Regions from separate parts of the Pseudomonas sp. Fl5BN2 genome, predicted to be linked through region 1. Evidence: riboswitches for the same ligand, from Rfam matches in the RefSeq annotation. Region 1 holds a riboswitch; the other holds the start of a gene.
The links. Region 1 has a riboswitch for manganese ahead of mntP (manganese efflux pump MntP). Riboswitches for the same ligand answer to the same signal wherever they lie in the genome.
Positions count from the first base shown of each region.

Region 1 (7,952 bases):
GTCGGCATCGGCATCATTCCCGAATCCGCTGCGCTGCGGCACAGCCGGACCATGCAGCTGGTGACGGTGAAACTCGATGAGCCCTGGGCCATCCGCGAGCGCAGCATCATCGTGCGCGAACTGGAGGCCCTGCCCGGCACCGTGCGGGCGCTGATCGCGACGCTGATGCCGACGGCGGTGGAACCGGTCCCGAGCCAGGTTGACGAGTGAAGCCGGCCCGGCACTGGCCGGCCTCAGACGCGGCAAAACCCCAGGGCCTGGTACCCCGGGGCATGGCGGCAGCGGTCAGGGTCGATGGCTTACTGCGGGCAGCCGTTGCTGATCCAGGCGCTGAGCTCGTCTATCTGTGCCTGAGGCATGGAAGGGCCACCGGGAGGCATCGGGCCGATCGCTCCTTCCGGCCCCCAGAGGGTGCCCGCCGTACCACTCAAGGCATAGATGAGGTTCGAGTGGGCGCCGTCACCCTTGCTCAGGATCGGTAGCGCCAACCCCGTGTTCGGGTCCTGTACCCCCGGCACGCTGCCCGTCACGAAGGCCTGATACGTGGTCTGCCAGAAGGCGCCATGGGGGGCCCCCGATATGGGCAGGTTGTTCTGCGCGACGTAGCTGTCGAGAAGGTTTTGCACATCCTTGAAACTGGTGAGCGCCATGCTTATTCCCCTTCGATATGCGGATTGAACAACTGCAGATATTGCACGCTGGCTGCCGCCGCCGACTCGGCACCTGCGGCCTCGGGCGACCGGACATTCCCGCCTTGCAGGATGAAACTGAAGTCGTAGCCGGCGACCTGGGCGTTGCCATGGCAGCCCATGCAGCCGCCCATGTTCACCCCCTGCACCGCGGAGCTACTGGTGCGCTTGGAGAACACGTTCGGTGGCGGCGGTGCTCCTGCCGTCGGGAAGGAAGTCGGCGCGCCGCTGGCGGCAATCCGGCCCCTGAACTGCTGCAGGGTGTAGTCGGTTTCCACCATGATATTGGCCTGGTAGTAAACCCCTCGGCCATGGCTGATATCGGTCTGGGATATCTGAGTGGTATCGAACGGCTGGGCCTGGACCGAGACCAGTTTGTAGTACAACCAGGGGGAGTTCTGGATCTTGCGAGCCTGGCTGTACTCCTCTATCGCCCGGTGCGCGGCCTGATTGACCTGTACCACGGCCGAGGTAATCGGCTCATAGCGCTGGTTGACACAGATCGGGCCGCCAGACGGTAGCCCGGGCTTGTTCTGCTCCTGGAAATACAGTTGTTTTCCAGGCTTGCAAAAACCACCGCTGGCTTTGACCAACGGCAGATTGGGCTGTTGGGGCGTAGGTATCGCGTCCTGGTAATTCAACTTGGGCGTGGTGGGATCGGGCGTCGAGGGCCGGTTGACGATGTTGCCGTCCTGATCTTCCACCGCCCGGCCGTTGGCCAGCAAGATGTTGTCGGCCTGCTCGAAGGTGGCGTAGATAAAACTCGGGGCGCTGGGGGTCTTCTGGATGATATGCAGCGCGACCATGGCCCACTGATCCTCGAAATAGCAGATGCCGCTGTTCGGCGCCTTCTGCCGCTCATAGAAACGCACGGTCTGCACATGGAATCGTGACGGATTCTCCCCGGGGCCCAGCTTGCGCCAGGCAGACTTGACCTCGATGGTGCCGTTGGGAAAGTTGACCCGCGGGCCGCTGGGGAACACCGGCGGCTTTTGCTTGACCGCCGTGTTGAAAGCGTTTGCGGCCTGGCGCAGCGAGGAGTTGGCGTACCAGTACTGATTGGCAGCCACGTAGGCGTATTGCACCTGGTTGGCCTTGGCCAGGAAACGCACCAGCTGGGGTTGGGAGTTGCCGCCGACGGGGGTCGAAGGCGATGCCCCGGCGAACATCTGGTCGAGGCCGATCTGGGTGGTTTCGTCGAGGTTGACCCAGGCCGGCTGGCGCACCGGGGCCTGGCCGGAACAGGCCGGAACCTTGATCGCGTAATTGTAGGTCGGGGGAAAGTTGTAACCATAACTGCTGGCCGCCCCGGACCCCGGATAGCCAGGCGGTCCGATATTGGCGTTGCCATTGCCCGGGAAAATCTCCACCTTGCTGCGGTAGGTCTGCCACACCAGGGGGCCGGTCTGGCTCCCGAACAACTGCCGGGTATCGGCCACATCACGCTGCCCTGCCTGGGCTGGCCAATTGAGGGCAATGAACTCTTGCCAGGCGAAGGCCGCGGCCTGCGCCAACGAGGCCTGGGGCGCGCCTCCGGGAATATCGGCAGGCACCTTGGGCGAGACGGTGATGCTCATCGGGGCGGCCTGGGAGATCGCCCCCAGCAGGACCATGCCACTCCCGAGCACGCCGAGAATCAACTGCCGAGGGATAGGGTGCTTACCAGTCTGACGGTCCATGTCCTGCCTCCTGTTTTTCCTGATTCAGAGCGTAGATCAGCGCTTACGCGGGCAAACACCCGTGAAAAGACCATTAGGCACTAGGGTAAATAGCCAAATGCCTGCACGGTTTTGGCCACGGCAACAACCTGGCCTGCATCCATGCCGCACCGCCTGCGGCTAGTCTTGGGCAGGTTCCCGGTCTGTTCCTTGAGGTCCCCATGCAACTCGAAGGTTCCTGTCACTGCGGCGCCGTCAGCTTCAACCTGGACAGCGCCCCCCTCCCCCTATCAACGCTGCTACTGCTCGATCTGCCGCAAGACCCAGGGCGATGCCATCAACCTCGGGGGTGATATGGCCAGCCTGAAGGTCCGGGGCCGCCAGCACATCAGCGTCTACCAGGCGTTGATCAAGGAACCCGGGGCCAGCCAGGCCCGACGCAGCAGCGCCGAGCGCCATTTCTGCAGCCGTTGCGGCTCCGGGCTGTGGCTGTTCAGTCCGCAATGGCCGGAGTTGATCCCTCCCTTCGCTTCGGCTATCGACACCCCGTTGCCGGTGCCGCCGGAACACACCCATCTGATGCTCGACTCCATGGCGCCCTGGGTGGAGATCGACTGGCAGCCACATGACTTGCAGTTCGCGCACTACCCCGAGGAATCCATCGCCCAATGGCATGCGCGCCTGGACCTGCAACGGTAGGCAAAGGGGCTTCAGCGCCGTTGCCGGTTTCCGTGCCAGGCCCCTGCCGCCCACGCGCCAAGGCAGTTACGCCGCTGATCAGCCTGCGACCGATGATCGCTATCAGGCCCGGGACAGTGACAGACATTGATGCCGGTCAAGCGCCCGGCCCCGCAGCGGAGTAAAGCTCTAGGTAATTGCTCGCCCTTTGGTTTTCCGGAGACTTGATCATGCCCAACAGCGCTCTCGATGTTCTCGCCCCCCCGCCGTTCCCGGCACAACAAGGCCAATACTGGATCGACGCCTTGAGCGACGGCAGCCATGTACTGATCCGTCCGCTCCGGCCTCAGGACCGCGAGCGGGAAAAGGCCTTTATCGAAAACCTCTCCCCCGTCACCCGGCACCAGCGCTTCCTCGGTGAAATCAAGGAGGTGGGCGACCAGTTGCTGGATCAGTTGATGGACGTTGGCACCCCACAACGGATGGCCTACGTGGCCCTGGTCCATGACAACGGTGACCTGCGCGAAGTCGGTATCAGCCGCTACGCGCAACTCGACGATCAACCCTGGCGCTGCGAATTCGCCGTGACCATCGCCGATGAGTGGCAAGGCAAGGGCCTCGGCGCACTGCTGATGCAGCACCTGATCGACGAGGCCCGAAACAATGGTTTCAAGCAGATGTATTCGGTGGATGCGGCTTCCAACTACAGCATGCGCCGGCTGGCGAAAACCCTCGGCATGCGCAGTGCCATCGACCCCGACGATGCCACCCAGGTGATTCACAGCCTGGAGTTGTAACCTCCCGCCCGCACCGCGCCTCAGTTCGAGGCGCGGCCGCATTGCCCACAAAATCGCGCGCCCGCCGCCAATGTCGCACCGCATTGAGCGCAACCGGCCGGCACCAGCGATGCTGCACATTGCTGGCAGAAACGCGCGGACGCAGGGTTCAACGCCCGGCATTGCGGGCAAGGGCTGCCGGCCCCTGTCGAATGCCCAGAGCCCGGATGCCCGCCCCGAGAACCGTCGTGCCCGCCGCCGTGCCCACCACCGTGATGCCCTGCCAACAACCGTCCGAAAAAGCTCATGTCGATCACTCCACTAGACTGTGATCGCCAGTAAAAACCCTGTAGTAACTACAGAGTCAAGCCAGCGCCGACAAGTGCTCGTAGAGAATGCCGGAGCCGACAATGATCAACACCACGCCACCCAATATTTCCGCACGCTGCCCCATCACCGTACCTATGGCCCGGCCCAGCATGACGCCGAGAGTGACCATGGTCATGGTGGCCAGGCCGATAGCGCTGGCCGCGACCCAGATGTTGACGTCGACGAAAGCCAGGCCCACGCCTACCGCCAAGGCATCGATGCTGGTAGCGAAACCGGTGACTGCCAGCACCCAGAAACCATGCTGGCGGGGCTTTTCTTCCTCGGTTTCGGTTTGCAGCTGTGTGCCGTTGTAGATCATGTGCAGGCCCAGCAACAGCAGCAGGCTGAAGGCGATCCAGTGGTCCCAGTTGGCCACCCACTGCGTCGCGGCCTGGCCGATGAACCAGCCGACCACCGGGGTGATGGCTTCAATGACGCCGAAGATCAGGCCGATGCGCAAGGCTTCCAGCAGGCGTGGCTTAAGCATGGCCGAACCCTTGCCTACCGCGGCGGCAAAGGCATCGGTGGACATGGCGAAGGCGAGGAAAATGATCGAGGCAGGGTTCATCTTGGGTCTTCCGGTCGGGCTTGAGTCCACGACATACCCACGCGCCCGACTTCAGCACAGGTATGTCGATGGTCTCACCAACCGAAACGGCGCCCGCACCACGGCAGGTTGCCGAGTGTGTTGATACGGGCTCCACCGCAGCAGGCGGTGGCAGGTTACTCCCCAAAGAGGCGCGCAGCTTAGCCCGTCGATTGTGAAAATTTCATTGCCGTACACGGGCTCATGACGCTCGGCGGCAACATCCTGCAGCGCCCCCCATGAAAGGCAGCGGATGTCTGAGCCGGCGGTCTTAACACTCTTTGACAGTTTCCAGACAAAGCTGCCAAAGACTGACCAGCCCCCCTTCCCTAGCATGCGCACATCAAATTTCCGCTCGGGTGTTGCATGTCTGCCAAACTTCTCGGCCTGCCGTTGCTAGGCATTCTGCTGGGTAGCCTGGGCTGCAATCAGCAGCCCGCTTTAGCGCCGCCTATCGAGCCTGGCGACTACGCCAGCATCATTCGCTACCTGAAGCAGTACATCCCCCAGGAGATGGCCAGGCATCAGGTACCGGGCCTGTCGATCGCCCTGGTGGATGGCCAGGAACTGATCTGGGCTCGGGGCTTTGGTTTTGCCGACCAGGCCCGGGGCGTGCAAGTCACCGAGAACACCGCCTTTCGTGCCGGCGCCCTGTCCCAGTTGCTGACCGCCACCGCAGTCATGCAGCTGATTGAACAAGGCCGCTTGCAACTCGATGCGCCCCTGCAGGACACCCTCAAGGAGTTCTACGTCCGCTCACGCTTTCACGAGGAGCAGAGTGCCGCCGACCAGGCGGTGACCCTGCGTCGCCTGCTCAGCCACCAGGCCGGGATGCCCGCCGAATACCTGCGCGAACTGCACACGCCCCCGGCCCTCGGCGAGTTGCCGAGAAAGCTCAGCGGCCTCTGGCTGAGCAACGCCCCGGGCACCCAGACCGCCTATTCCAATCTGGGCTACGCGCTGCTGGGCGCGGCGATCGAGCGCTGCAGCGGCCTGGACCTCGAACGGCAACTGCAAAAAACCCTGCTGCGTCCACTGGGCATGGGCCAGTCGAGCTTCAGCGGTGACAGCCATGCCCAACCCAATCGCGCCCAGGGTTATGCAAACGGCACCCGCAGCAACGACACCCTGGTCCGCGACCTCTCCGCCAACGGCTTGTGGAGCAGCCCCCGGGACCTGAGTCGCTACGTGCGGATGCTCTTCGCCCAGGGCCACTACAAGAATCACCAGCTGTTGTCGGCGGCTTCGATCAACGAAATGGTGCGCCCGCAGAACACCGGCAATCCGCTGGATTTCGATTGCCAGGTGGGCCTGGGCTGGTTCCTTTCACCCTGCGGCGATGAGTGGGTGCGCCCAGGCATTCGCACCTGGCAGCACGGCGGAGTGAGCGGCGACTTTCATGCGCAGATCAGCGTGCTCCCGGAGCAGCAACTGGCGGTGATCGTAATGAGCAACTCCAGCAGCGGCGAAGCCCTCGCCCAGCCCCTGGTGAATCAGGTCCTGCGCATGCTGCTGCAGGCTCACGGCACTGCCGACGAGGATCAACCGAGCACCGCTCAGGCAGCGCCCCCACCGATCCAGCGGCGTCGAGTACCGGAAGCCGCGGATCGCCAACACCTGGCCGGCTTCTATGCCACAGCCTGGGGCGTGTTGCGGATCCGCGACCAGGACCAGCACCTGTTCGGCGAACTGGCCGGCACCCGCTTTGAACTGCTGCGCGACGAATACGGCTGGCTGCGGGCACAGAAGAAATTCCTCGGGCTCTGGCTGCAGGACCTGGGCGACCTGGGCCGGGTGCAGCTGGACGTCATGAGCGTCCAGGGTCACCGGGTGTTCACCGCCAGGAGTCATGGCCAGCTGTTGGCGGTAGGAGAACGCATCGATCCGGTGCCCCTGCCCGACAACTGGCTGGCCACGGTGGGTACCTACCAGACCCTCAACGAAGGCCAGGCCAATGCCCCCATGAATGGCGTCAGCATCACCCTTGAAGACGGTTTCCTGATGATCCGCAGCCTGCATGAGGGCCGTCCCCTCACCGACTACATCCTGGCGCCAGTGGACAACGCACACGCGGTGATCGCCGGCCATGGTCCAGGCCTGGGCGACACCGTGCGCCGCCAGATCAACGGGGTCAACGTCCTCGGCTACTCATTCAAACGCACCTACAACAACCACTACCTGAGGTTCTAAACCGGGATGAAAACCCTGAAACGCTCCACCACTGCCGCGGCCCTTTGGGTCAGCACTATCGGCTTGACCACAGCGTCCGCCCCGCTGCATGCCGAAGACTGGAAATATGGCGTGCACGCCGGCGTCGCCAGCGTTCCACGCTACAGCGGCAGCGACGAGCGCACCGTGGCACCACTGCTCGGCGGCGAGATCGTCAGCCCCTACGGCATTTTCCTCAACACGGACCAGGGCTTGGGCTGGGGTAGCGAATGGGGTGACTTGTCGTTCAGTACCTGGGTTGGCGCAAGCGAGGAGCGGCGCGACAAGAATCATATGGGCCAAGGCTCCAAGCGGCTCAAGGGCATGGGTGAGATCAAGTCCCGGGCACAGTTCGGTGCACATTTGGGCTACGACCTGGGCCCCTTCGAACTGGGAGCCACGCTGACCCACGCAATGAAGAAGAATGATCGCCGCGACACCGGTTCGGCCTATAGCCAGTTGGAGCTGAGCATTGGCACCCAGCTGTATGAGGGCGGTTTCGGCAGCCTCGACGTCAGCGTCAACAGCCTGTTTGGCAACGCCGACTACCTGCAGACCTGGTATGGCGTGAGTGACACCCAGGCAGCCAACAGCCGCTTCAGCACCTACCGCGCCAAGGGCGGACGAGTCAGCAGTGGCGCCGACCTGGCGTGGACCCTGCCCCTCAACGAGCAGACCAAGCTGTCGACCCTGCTGTCGATGAAATACCTGAGCAAGGAAGCCGGTGACAGCCCGATCGTCGATCGGCGCATGCAGACCAGCATCGGCACGCAGATCGAGTACAGCTTCTAAGGTGTCAATGAACCGGCCCGTGATCATGGGCCGGCTTGCCCAGCGGCCAGGCCCTGGCCGGCTGGCACTTCGACGCCCAGCGGACCTGCGTCCACTGGGCGTTCGATCGCAGGTCCGCCAGCCGCTACAAGGGCTTGGTCGAACTCAATCGACATGGGCCCAAGTCATGCGGAACGAGGCCCCGCCCCACTCCGAA
Region 1 is NZ_JAAARL010000031.1:4,005-11,956, reverse strand. It holds gene GV819_RS29770 (LysR family transcriptional regulator) at 1-210, shown strand, start outside; gene GV819_RS29765 (hypothetical protein) at 300-650, opposite strand; gene GV819_RS29760 (hypothetical protein) at 653-2,368, opposite strand; partial or broken gene GV819_RS29755 (GFA family protein) at 2,569-3,046, shown strand; gene GV819_RS29750 (GNAT family N-acetyltransferase) at 3,256-3,822, shown strand; gene GV819_RS29745 (double zinc ribbon domain-containing protein) at 3,843-4,109, opposite strand; gene mntP (manganese efflux pump MntP) at 4,166-4,738, opposite strand; yybP-ykoY riboswitch at 4,749-4,909, opposite strand; gene GV819_RS29735 (serine hydrolase domain-containing protein) at 5,123-6,946, shown strand; gene GV819_RS29730 (MipA/OmpV family protein) at 6,953-7,756, shown strand; gene GV819_RS29725 (ATP-binding protein) at 7,901-7,952, opposite strand, start outside.

Region 2 (7,952 bases), on a different contig from region 1:
ATTGGTAACGAAACCTGAAGTGAAGGCGCCGCGCGCGGTGCGCACTCCAGCTTCCAAATGCAGGTTGTCCGCCGCCGGCTTGGCTGGCTGGGCGCGCAACGCCTTGTAGCCGATGTACAGCAAGTACGCCGCCGCCAGCCACTTCAAGGCGTTGAACAGCACGATGGACTGGGAAACGATCAAGCCAATTCCCAGCAGTGAGTAACCCACGTGCAGGAAGATCGCGCTGCCCACTCCCAAGGCGGTCCAGGTACCGGCGCGGCGCCCGTGGGTCACGCTTTCGCGCACCACTACGGCGAAGTCCGGGCCGGGGCTGGCCACCGCCAGCAAATGAATGAGAGCAACGGTCAAGAACTCGGTGAGGTACATGCAGGCTCCTGTTTATGTCTAATTATTTCATCTGTTAGGCTCGGCAGATTACGCCTTAGACCCCTCGTGCAAAAGGTACAGTTCATGACTAACAATCGCCGCGCCGTGTTTCTCGATCACAGCTCACTGGATTTGGGTGACCTGGATCTGAAGGCGCTGCGCGACAGTTTCAGCCCCTTGCAAGTGCATGCCCAAACCGCCCCGGAGCAGGTGGCTGAACGACTGCAAGGGGCACAGGTGGCCATCAGCAACAAAGTCCCGCTGACCGCCGAGACCCTGGCCGCCTGCCCGGATCTGCAACTGATCCTGGTAGCGGCCACCGGCACCAACAATGTCGACCTGGCCGCGGCCCGCAGCCAGGGCATCACCGTCAGCAACTGCCAGGGCTACGGCACCCCTTCGGTAGCCCAGCACACCCTGATGCTGCTGCTTAATCTGGCCACCCGAGTCGCCGACTACCAACAGGCCGTGGCCGCGGGCCGCTGGCAACAAGCCAAGCAGTTCTGCCTGCTGGATTTCCCGATCATCGAGCTCTCAGGCAAGACCCTCGGTTTGCTGGGCAATGGCGAACTGGGCAGCGCCGTAGCGCGCCTGGCCGAAGCCTTTGGCATGCGCGTGGTGCTGGGACAAATCCCTGGGCGCCCGGCCCGGCCTGATCGCCTGCCCCTGGAAGATCTGTTGCCACAAGTAGATGCGCTGACCCTGCACTGCCCGCTCAACGAACACACTCGGCACTTTATCGGCGCCCGCGAACTGGCCCTGCTCAAGCCCGGCGCCTTGGTAGTCAATACCGCTCGCGGCGGCCTGATTGATGAGCAGGCCCTGGCCGACGCTCTGCGCAATGGTCATCTGGGAGGCGCCGCCACCGATGTGCTGAGTGTCGAACCACCCTCGGCCGGCAATCCACTGCTGGCCGCCGACATTCCGCGGCTGATCGTGACCCCGCACAACGCCTGGGGCAGTCGAGAGGCACGGCAAAGAATTGTTGGCCAACTGAGCGAAAATGCCCAAGCCTTCTTCAGTGGTACCCCGCTGCGTGTCGTGAGTTGATAAACTCCGCTACTTTTTTCGGGTGCGGATCATGGACACACGCAGTGAAGTACTGTTACGCCAGGCTCAATTGTTTCAAGGCTCAATGCTGCTGGTCGGCCTGGCTGCGGATGACCTGCTGGGACGCCTGCCCAACGCCCGAGGCTGGAGCTGGCACGCCGGCGATCAAGCGGCCCTGGAAGCTCGCTTTCCAGGCCGCAGCCATTTTGGCGTAACAGCCCCGACGGAATCCTTCGACAGCGCCGTGCTGTTTCTACCCAAGTCCAAGGACCTCACTGGCTACCTGCTCAACGCCCTCGCCTCGCGCCTGGCCGGTCGCGAGCTGTACCTGGTGGGGGAAAAGCGCAGCGGTGTGGAAAGTGCCGCCAAGCAACTCAACCCCTTTGGCAAGCCACGCAAGCTCGACAGCGCGCGGCACTGCCAGCTGTGGCAGGTCACCGTGGCCAATGCCCCCGAGCCGGTGGCTCTGGAGAGTCTGGCCGAGGAGTACGAACTGCCGCTGACCGAAGGGCCGTTGAAAGTCGTCAGCCTCCCTGGGGTGTTCAGCCACGGGCGCCTGGATCGCGGCACCGCACTGCTGCTGGAACATCTGGATCACCTGCCCAGCGGCCACATGCTGGATTTCGGCTGCGGCGCCGGAGTGCTGGGAGCCACGGTGAAGCGCCGTTACCCGGACAACCGAGTGACCTTGCTGGATGTCGATGCCTTCGCCGCTGCCAGCAGCCGCCTGACCCTGGCCGCCAACGGCCTTGAGGCCGAGGTCCTGACCGGTGACGGCATCGATGCTGCACCGATGGACTTGAACTGCATCCTGACCAACCCGCCCTTCCATATCGGGGTTCACACCGACTACCAGGCCACGGAAAACCTGCTGCGAAAAGCAGCAAAACATCTGCAAAAAAGTGGCGAACTGCGGGTAGTTGCCAACAGCTTCCTGCGCTACCAACCGCTGATCGAAGAGCATCTGGGACCTTGTGCGATCAAGGCCGAAGGCCAGGGCTTCCGGATCTACCGAGCCAAGCGCGGCTAACTGGTTTTTTCGCAAACAAGGCTTGCCGAAAGGGTTTTGCCTAGGCAGAATCCGCTCCGTCCTAGGGGAGTAGTCTCCCACGAGCGCCACGCTCGTCCGGCATGCGTCAACATACTTGGTCCTCAGACCATGGCGCATGCGACCCAAGAGTCCGCACAGACGGACCGCAGGGTTTGACAAGACCTATGACACGAACACCTTACCCGGGGCGGGAAGGCTGTACGTGTCATAGCCGTGTCGACCCGCCCCTTAGGAAAACCCTGATGATGCTGGATTCTCTACTCGTTCCCACCGCAATCGTTGCCTTGGCCGAAATCGGCGACAAGACGCAACTGCTCGCCCTGATTCTCGCCGCGCGCTTTCGCAAACCCTGGCCAATCATCGCCGGCATCGTCGCCGCAACCCTGGCCAACCATGCGGCCGCGGGTGCAGTCGGCGCCTGGTTCGGTAGCTTCTTCTCGGATTCGACCCTGCACTGGATTCTCGCCGCCAGCTTCACCGCCACTGCGCTGTGGACCTTGGTTCCGGACAAAATGGACGATGACGAAGCCACTACCGCGCGCAAGTTCGGGCCCTTCCTGACCACCCTGATTGCGTTCTTCCTGGCGGAAATCGGCGACAAGACCCAGATCGCCACCGTCATGCTGGCCGCGCAATACCCGGACCTGTGGCTGGTGATCATCGGTACCACCCTGGGCATGCTGATTGCCAACGTACCGGTGGTGCTGGCGGGCAACTTTGCGGCAGACAAACTGCCCCTGACCCTGATTCGTCGTCTGGCTGCGTCAGCCTTCTTCATCCTCGCCATAGTGGCGGTGTACAAGGCCATGCAGATCAGTGGCTGGGTATAAATGAAATCGCCGGCAAGGCGACTCCTGCAGGTTGCGCAGGAGCCGCCTTGCCGGCGACCACGTCATCGAGAATGACGTGCGCAGATCAGGACTTCTTGGCCTGCTCGTACAACGGCATCACCTTGGGAATCGCCGCCTGCAAGGAGGCGATACGGCTAGTGGAAGCCGGGTGAGTGCTCATGAACTCAGGTGGCGCGGAACCGCCCGCAGCCTGGCCCATTTTGTTCCACAGGCTGATGGCCGCATTCGGGTTGTAACCGGCACGGGCGGCCAGCTCCAGACCGATCAGGTCCGCTTCGTTTTCATTCTCGCGACTGTTGGGCAGGGTCATCAGCAGGTTTACCCCGTTGTCACCCAGCGCAACCGTCTCTTGCGGCACCCCGAACAAGGTAGCGATCTGCTTGCCTGCGCCGACCGCGTACTGCTTGGACATCGCCTCACGACCATGCTCACGCAGGGCATGGGCAATTTCATGGCCCATCACCGCAGCGATCTCATCGTCGGTCAGTTTCAGCTTATCAATCAGACCGGAGTAGAAAATGATCTTGCCGCCAGGACCACAGTTGGCGTTGAGCTCGTCGCTCTTGATCAAATTGACCTCCCACTTCCACTGCGCGCAGTCAGGGCGGAAGTTAGGTGCCTGGGCAATCAGGCGATCAGCGATGACCTGCAGGCGCTTGGCGTTGGCACTGGTTTTGTCCAGCACGCCCTGGCTGCTGGCCTCCCCCAAGGTCTCCTGGTAGGACTGAGCATAGGATTGATTGACCTCAGCGCTGGAGACCATGCTGAACATGGATTGCTTGCGATCCACGCCCACAACGCCACCGTTGGTGGTGTTGACCGTCTCGCAACCACTGAGCAGAACAGCGGCACTCAGTGCACATACAACCAATGACTTCTTTTTCATGCAAACCTCCCTGAAAACATGGCGCGTATCCTAAGGGCGGAACTGTATCCGCGCCAGATGCAAATCACATTATCAGTCGTAATTCAGATACATACGGGCCCCGTAGGAAAAACTTCATATGCCCCTCCAGGCCGCCAGGGCCCTGGAACACCTGCCTGCCAAGCATCACCTCAAGCCATCTGAAGCAGTCATTTTCCCACCCGAGGCTAATGGCCAGCAATGCAGCGGCCGATACAGCGGGGCAGACCCTATTCCTGCGCCCGGAGCCTTTATGAAGTTCAAGTCGATCCAGTTTTCAGTGGCCGCGCTGGCCGGAGCCATCGTCCTCAGCGTGGTGGCAGCCCTGGTGCTGTACGCCCTGTTCGCCGGAGCCAGGACCCAGCAAATGGTTCAGGAACGGACCCAGAGCCAGTTCGAACAAGTCATCGAACAACGCCTGAGCGGCCTGGCGCAGACCCAGGTCAGCCAGATCCAGCGCGAACTGGAAGCGCCTCTGCTGATAGCCGACGGCCTGGTGCGGGTCAACACACTGATGGCTACGCAGGATCCGCAAGGCCATGCCGGACTGAGCCTGAGCCGTGAACAGCTGATCGCCCTGATCAAGGAAAACGTCACTCAGAACCCGAAGATCCTCGGCGCCTACATCGGCTGGGAACCTAACGCCATCGACCACAACGACGCGGCCTACATCGGCACCTCGGTGGTCGGCGTCGACGCCGCCAACGGCCGTTTCCTGCCCTGGTGGTTCCGTAACGAAGACGGCAGCCTGAGCCTCGACAAACTGGCCGACGTCAACGACCGGACGCTGCTTTCCACCGGGGTCCGGGCCAGTGAGTACTACCTGTGCTCCCAGGACAGTCTCAAGCCCTGCGCCATTGACCCCGCCCCGTACAAGGTCGGCGACAAAGTGGTGATGCTCGCTTCTTTTATTCAACCCATCCTGCTGAACGGTAAATTCCAGGGCATCGTCGGTGCCGACCTGTCAGTGAACTTCATCCAGGACATGCTGCTGGGTGCCAACCAGAAACTTTACGGCGGCGCCGGAGAAATGGCCCTGATTGGCGGCAACGGTCGTCTGGTGGCCTACACCAAGGATCAGAGCAAGTTCGGCGAGAAAGTCAGTGACGTGCTCAACAGCGACAGCGTCGCCAAGCTGTCCAGCCTCAAACGCGGCGAAGTGACCTACAACGTCGACCAGGCCAACGGCATCATCACCCTGTACCTACCGTTCGGTATCGGCCAGACCGATGCTCACTGGACCTTGATGCTGCAACTGCCCCTGGGCGCGGTCATGGCCGACCTGAACACACTGCAGAACGACCTGGCCGAACAACGCCAGGCCGATACCTTCGGTATGGCCATGGTCGGCCTGGTAATTGCCGGCCTCGGACTGCTGGTGATCTGGCTGGTGGGTCATGGTATCGCCCGGCCGCTGCGACAGATGGTCGCCATGCTCGACGACATCGCCCAGGGTGAAGGCGACCTGACTCGGCGCCTGGCCAGCGATCGCGCCGACGAACTGGGCTCCATCGCCAAAGGCTTCAATACCTTCCTGGCCAAGCTGCAAGCGATGATCAGCCAGGTGGTGACGTCAGTACAGAGCGTCAGCGACTCCTCCGAGCACACCGCCGATATCGCCATCCGCACCAACCAGGGCGTGCACAAACAAATGGTGGAGATCGATCAGGTCGCCACCGCAGTGCATGAAATGACCGCCACCGCCCAGGACGTGGCGCGTAATGCGACCCAGGCCGCTCAAGCTGCCAGCCATGCCGACCAGGCCGCCAGCCAGGGCATGCAAATCGTCCGCGACACCTCCAGCGCCATTGGTGCCCTGGCCGAGGAAATCGGCCGCGCGGTCGGAGTGGTGCAAACCCTGGCCAAGGACAGCGAGAACATCAACACGATCCTCATCACCATTCGTGGCATTGCCGAGCAGACTAACCTCCTGGCCCTCAACGCGGCGATCGAAGCGGCCCGGGCCGGCGAGCAGGGCCGCGGCTTTGCCGTGGTCGCCGACGAGGTGCGCAACCTGGCGCAAAAAACCCAGCAGGCCACGGAAGAAATCCAGTCGATGATCCAGCAGTTGCAACAGGGCACCCGCGAAGTGGTGCAGGTCATGGAGGACAGTCAGCACAAGACCGACCAGAGCGTGGAGCATGCGGCAAAAGCGGCCCAGGCCCTGGAAACCATCACCCACGCAGTGTCGGTGATCAACGACATGAACAATCAGATCGCCAGCGCCGCCGAAGAGCAGAGCGCGGTGGCCGAGGACATCAACCGCAACGTGATCAACATCGGCCAAGTGGCCAATGAAGTGGCCGGCGGCGCCGACGAGTCCAGTGCTGCCAGCGCCGGGCTGACCAAACTGGCGGAGCAGCAACGGCGCCTGATCAACCAGTTCAAGGTATAAGCCGCGACTATTGCGCCCGGCTCCTTGCAGGAGCCGCCGCAGCAAGGACACATCAGGCCGGGGTCAGGCACTCGGGACCGTTGAGCTTGGGGTCATTGACCAGGTTGGCCAGGACCCGCTCGCGTAACGTCGCAGGCGGACTGGCCAGCAAGGCTTGCAATACGTGCTGCGGAGTCTCGGGATCAAGCCAGGCTTCCTGGCCGGCAGCATCGAGGATCAACGGGCGACGCAGATTGGAGGCCGCCTGGGTTACCACCGCGGTGCTCAGCCAGACTTGCTCCTGCACTGGATAGGCCTCCCAGATCGCAGCAAAGAAGATCGATGAACCCTCGCCCGGCGTCAGCCAATACGGGCGCTTGCGGCTGCCGCCGCGCCATTCGTAAAAACCGTTGGCCGGCAACAGACAGCGGCGCTCACGAAACGCCTGACGGAACATCGGCTGCTCCGCCAGGGTTTCCGCCCGGGCATGGGCTGGGGTACGCGACAGGTCGGTCAACCAGGCCGGAGTCAGGCCCCAGCGGGCCCGGGCCAGGGTGCGCTGGCCAGCTTCAATGCGCTGGATCAGCACCGAATCATTGGGGGATATATTCCACTGCGCCCGCTGATCAGCGGGAAATCCCGGCAAAGCGGCAAACGCGGGGTTCCAGCGAAACAGGGCATAACGTCCACACATGGGGCAATACAACTCTCGGTAAATCGGCGCTCAGCCTAACAGACCAGCACCCCGGCAAAACTATCCGGTTCATCAAAGGGTAATGGCAGGGCGGCATTGTACGCAGCGATCAACTCCCGCGCCTGTTGCGCCTGGTGGTTCTCCACCGACAACCCCAACAGCCCGAACAATGGCAGTTCCCCTGCCCCGCCCAGCAGATCACGGCCCTGCAGGTGCGCGGCGATGCCCTCGCTGGCCAGCATGCACTGGAGCAACTCGCCTTCCATCAGGTTTTCCGGCTCGTAGATGCGCTGCATAAAGGCCACTCCCCACTCAGTCGTTTTCACTGTGAACGTCGAGCATCCATTCCTGACCATCGGTTTGCAGCGTGAACACAATGGGCCGGCAGCACACCGGGCAGTCTTCAATATAGGTCTGGTCGCCGGCGGACAGGTCCAGTACCGCTTCCGCCTGCTCGCCGCAGTAAGGGCATTGATAATGCTCGGTTTCCAGCATCGCCGTCTCCAGAGTGACTTATGCGTATAATCGCCGGTCTATTTGCAGGGCCTTTTTTTGTTTGAGCTGACTTTTCAAACCGCGCCCGGCTTTTTTCGATACCAACCTTTTCTTACCCTAGCCGTTTCTAACAAGAGAGCATGATGGGCGAATTCGATGCCATC
Region 2 is NZ_JAAARL010000009.1:141,188-149,139, forward strand. It holds gene GV819_RS14670 (LysE family translocator) at 1-369, opposite strand, end outside; gene GV819_RS14675 (2-hydroxyacid dehydrogenase) at 454-1,419, shown strand; gene GV819_RS14680 (class I SAM-dependent methyltransferase) at 1,451-2,449, shown strand; yybP-ykoY riboswitch at 2,501-2,624, shown strand; gene GV819_RS14685 (TMEM165/GDT1 family protein) at 2,716-3,300, shown strand; gene GV819_RS14690 (M48 family metallopeptidase) at 3,386-4,207, opposite strand; partial or broken gene GV819_RS33750 (HAMP domain-containing protein) at 5,568-5,765, shown strand; gene GV819_RS33755 (methyl-accepting chemotaxis protein) at 5,877-6,620, shown strand; gene GV819_RS14700 (SOS response-associated peptidase) at 6,673-7,293, opposite strand; gene GV819_RS14705 (putative signal transducing protein) at 7,329-7,589, opposite strand; gene GV819_RS14710 (CPXCG motif-containing cysteine-rich protein) at 7,606-7,788, opposite strand; gene GV819_RS14715 (1-acyl-sn-glycerol-3-phosphate acyltransferase) at 7,929-7,952, shown strand, end outside.
Region 2: linked by a shared signal. The riboswitch ahead of GV819_RS14685 (TMEM165/GDT1 family protein) and the one ahead of mntP (manganese efflux pump MntP) in region 1 are both predicted to bind manganese.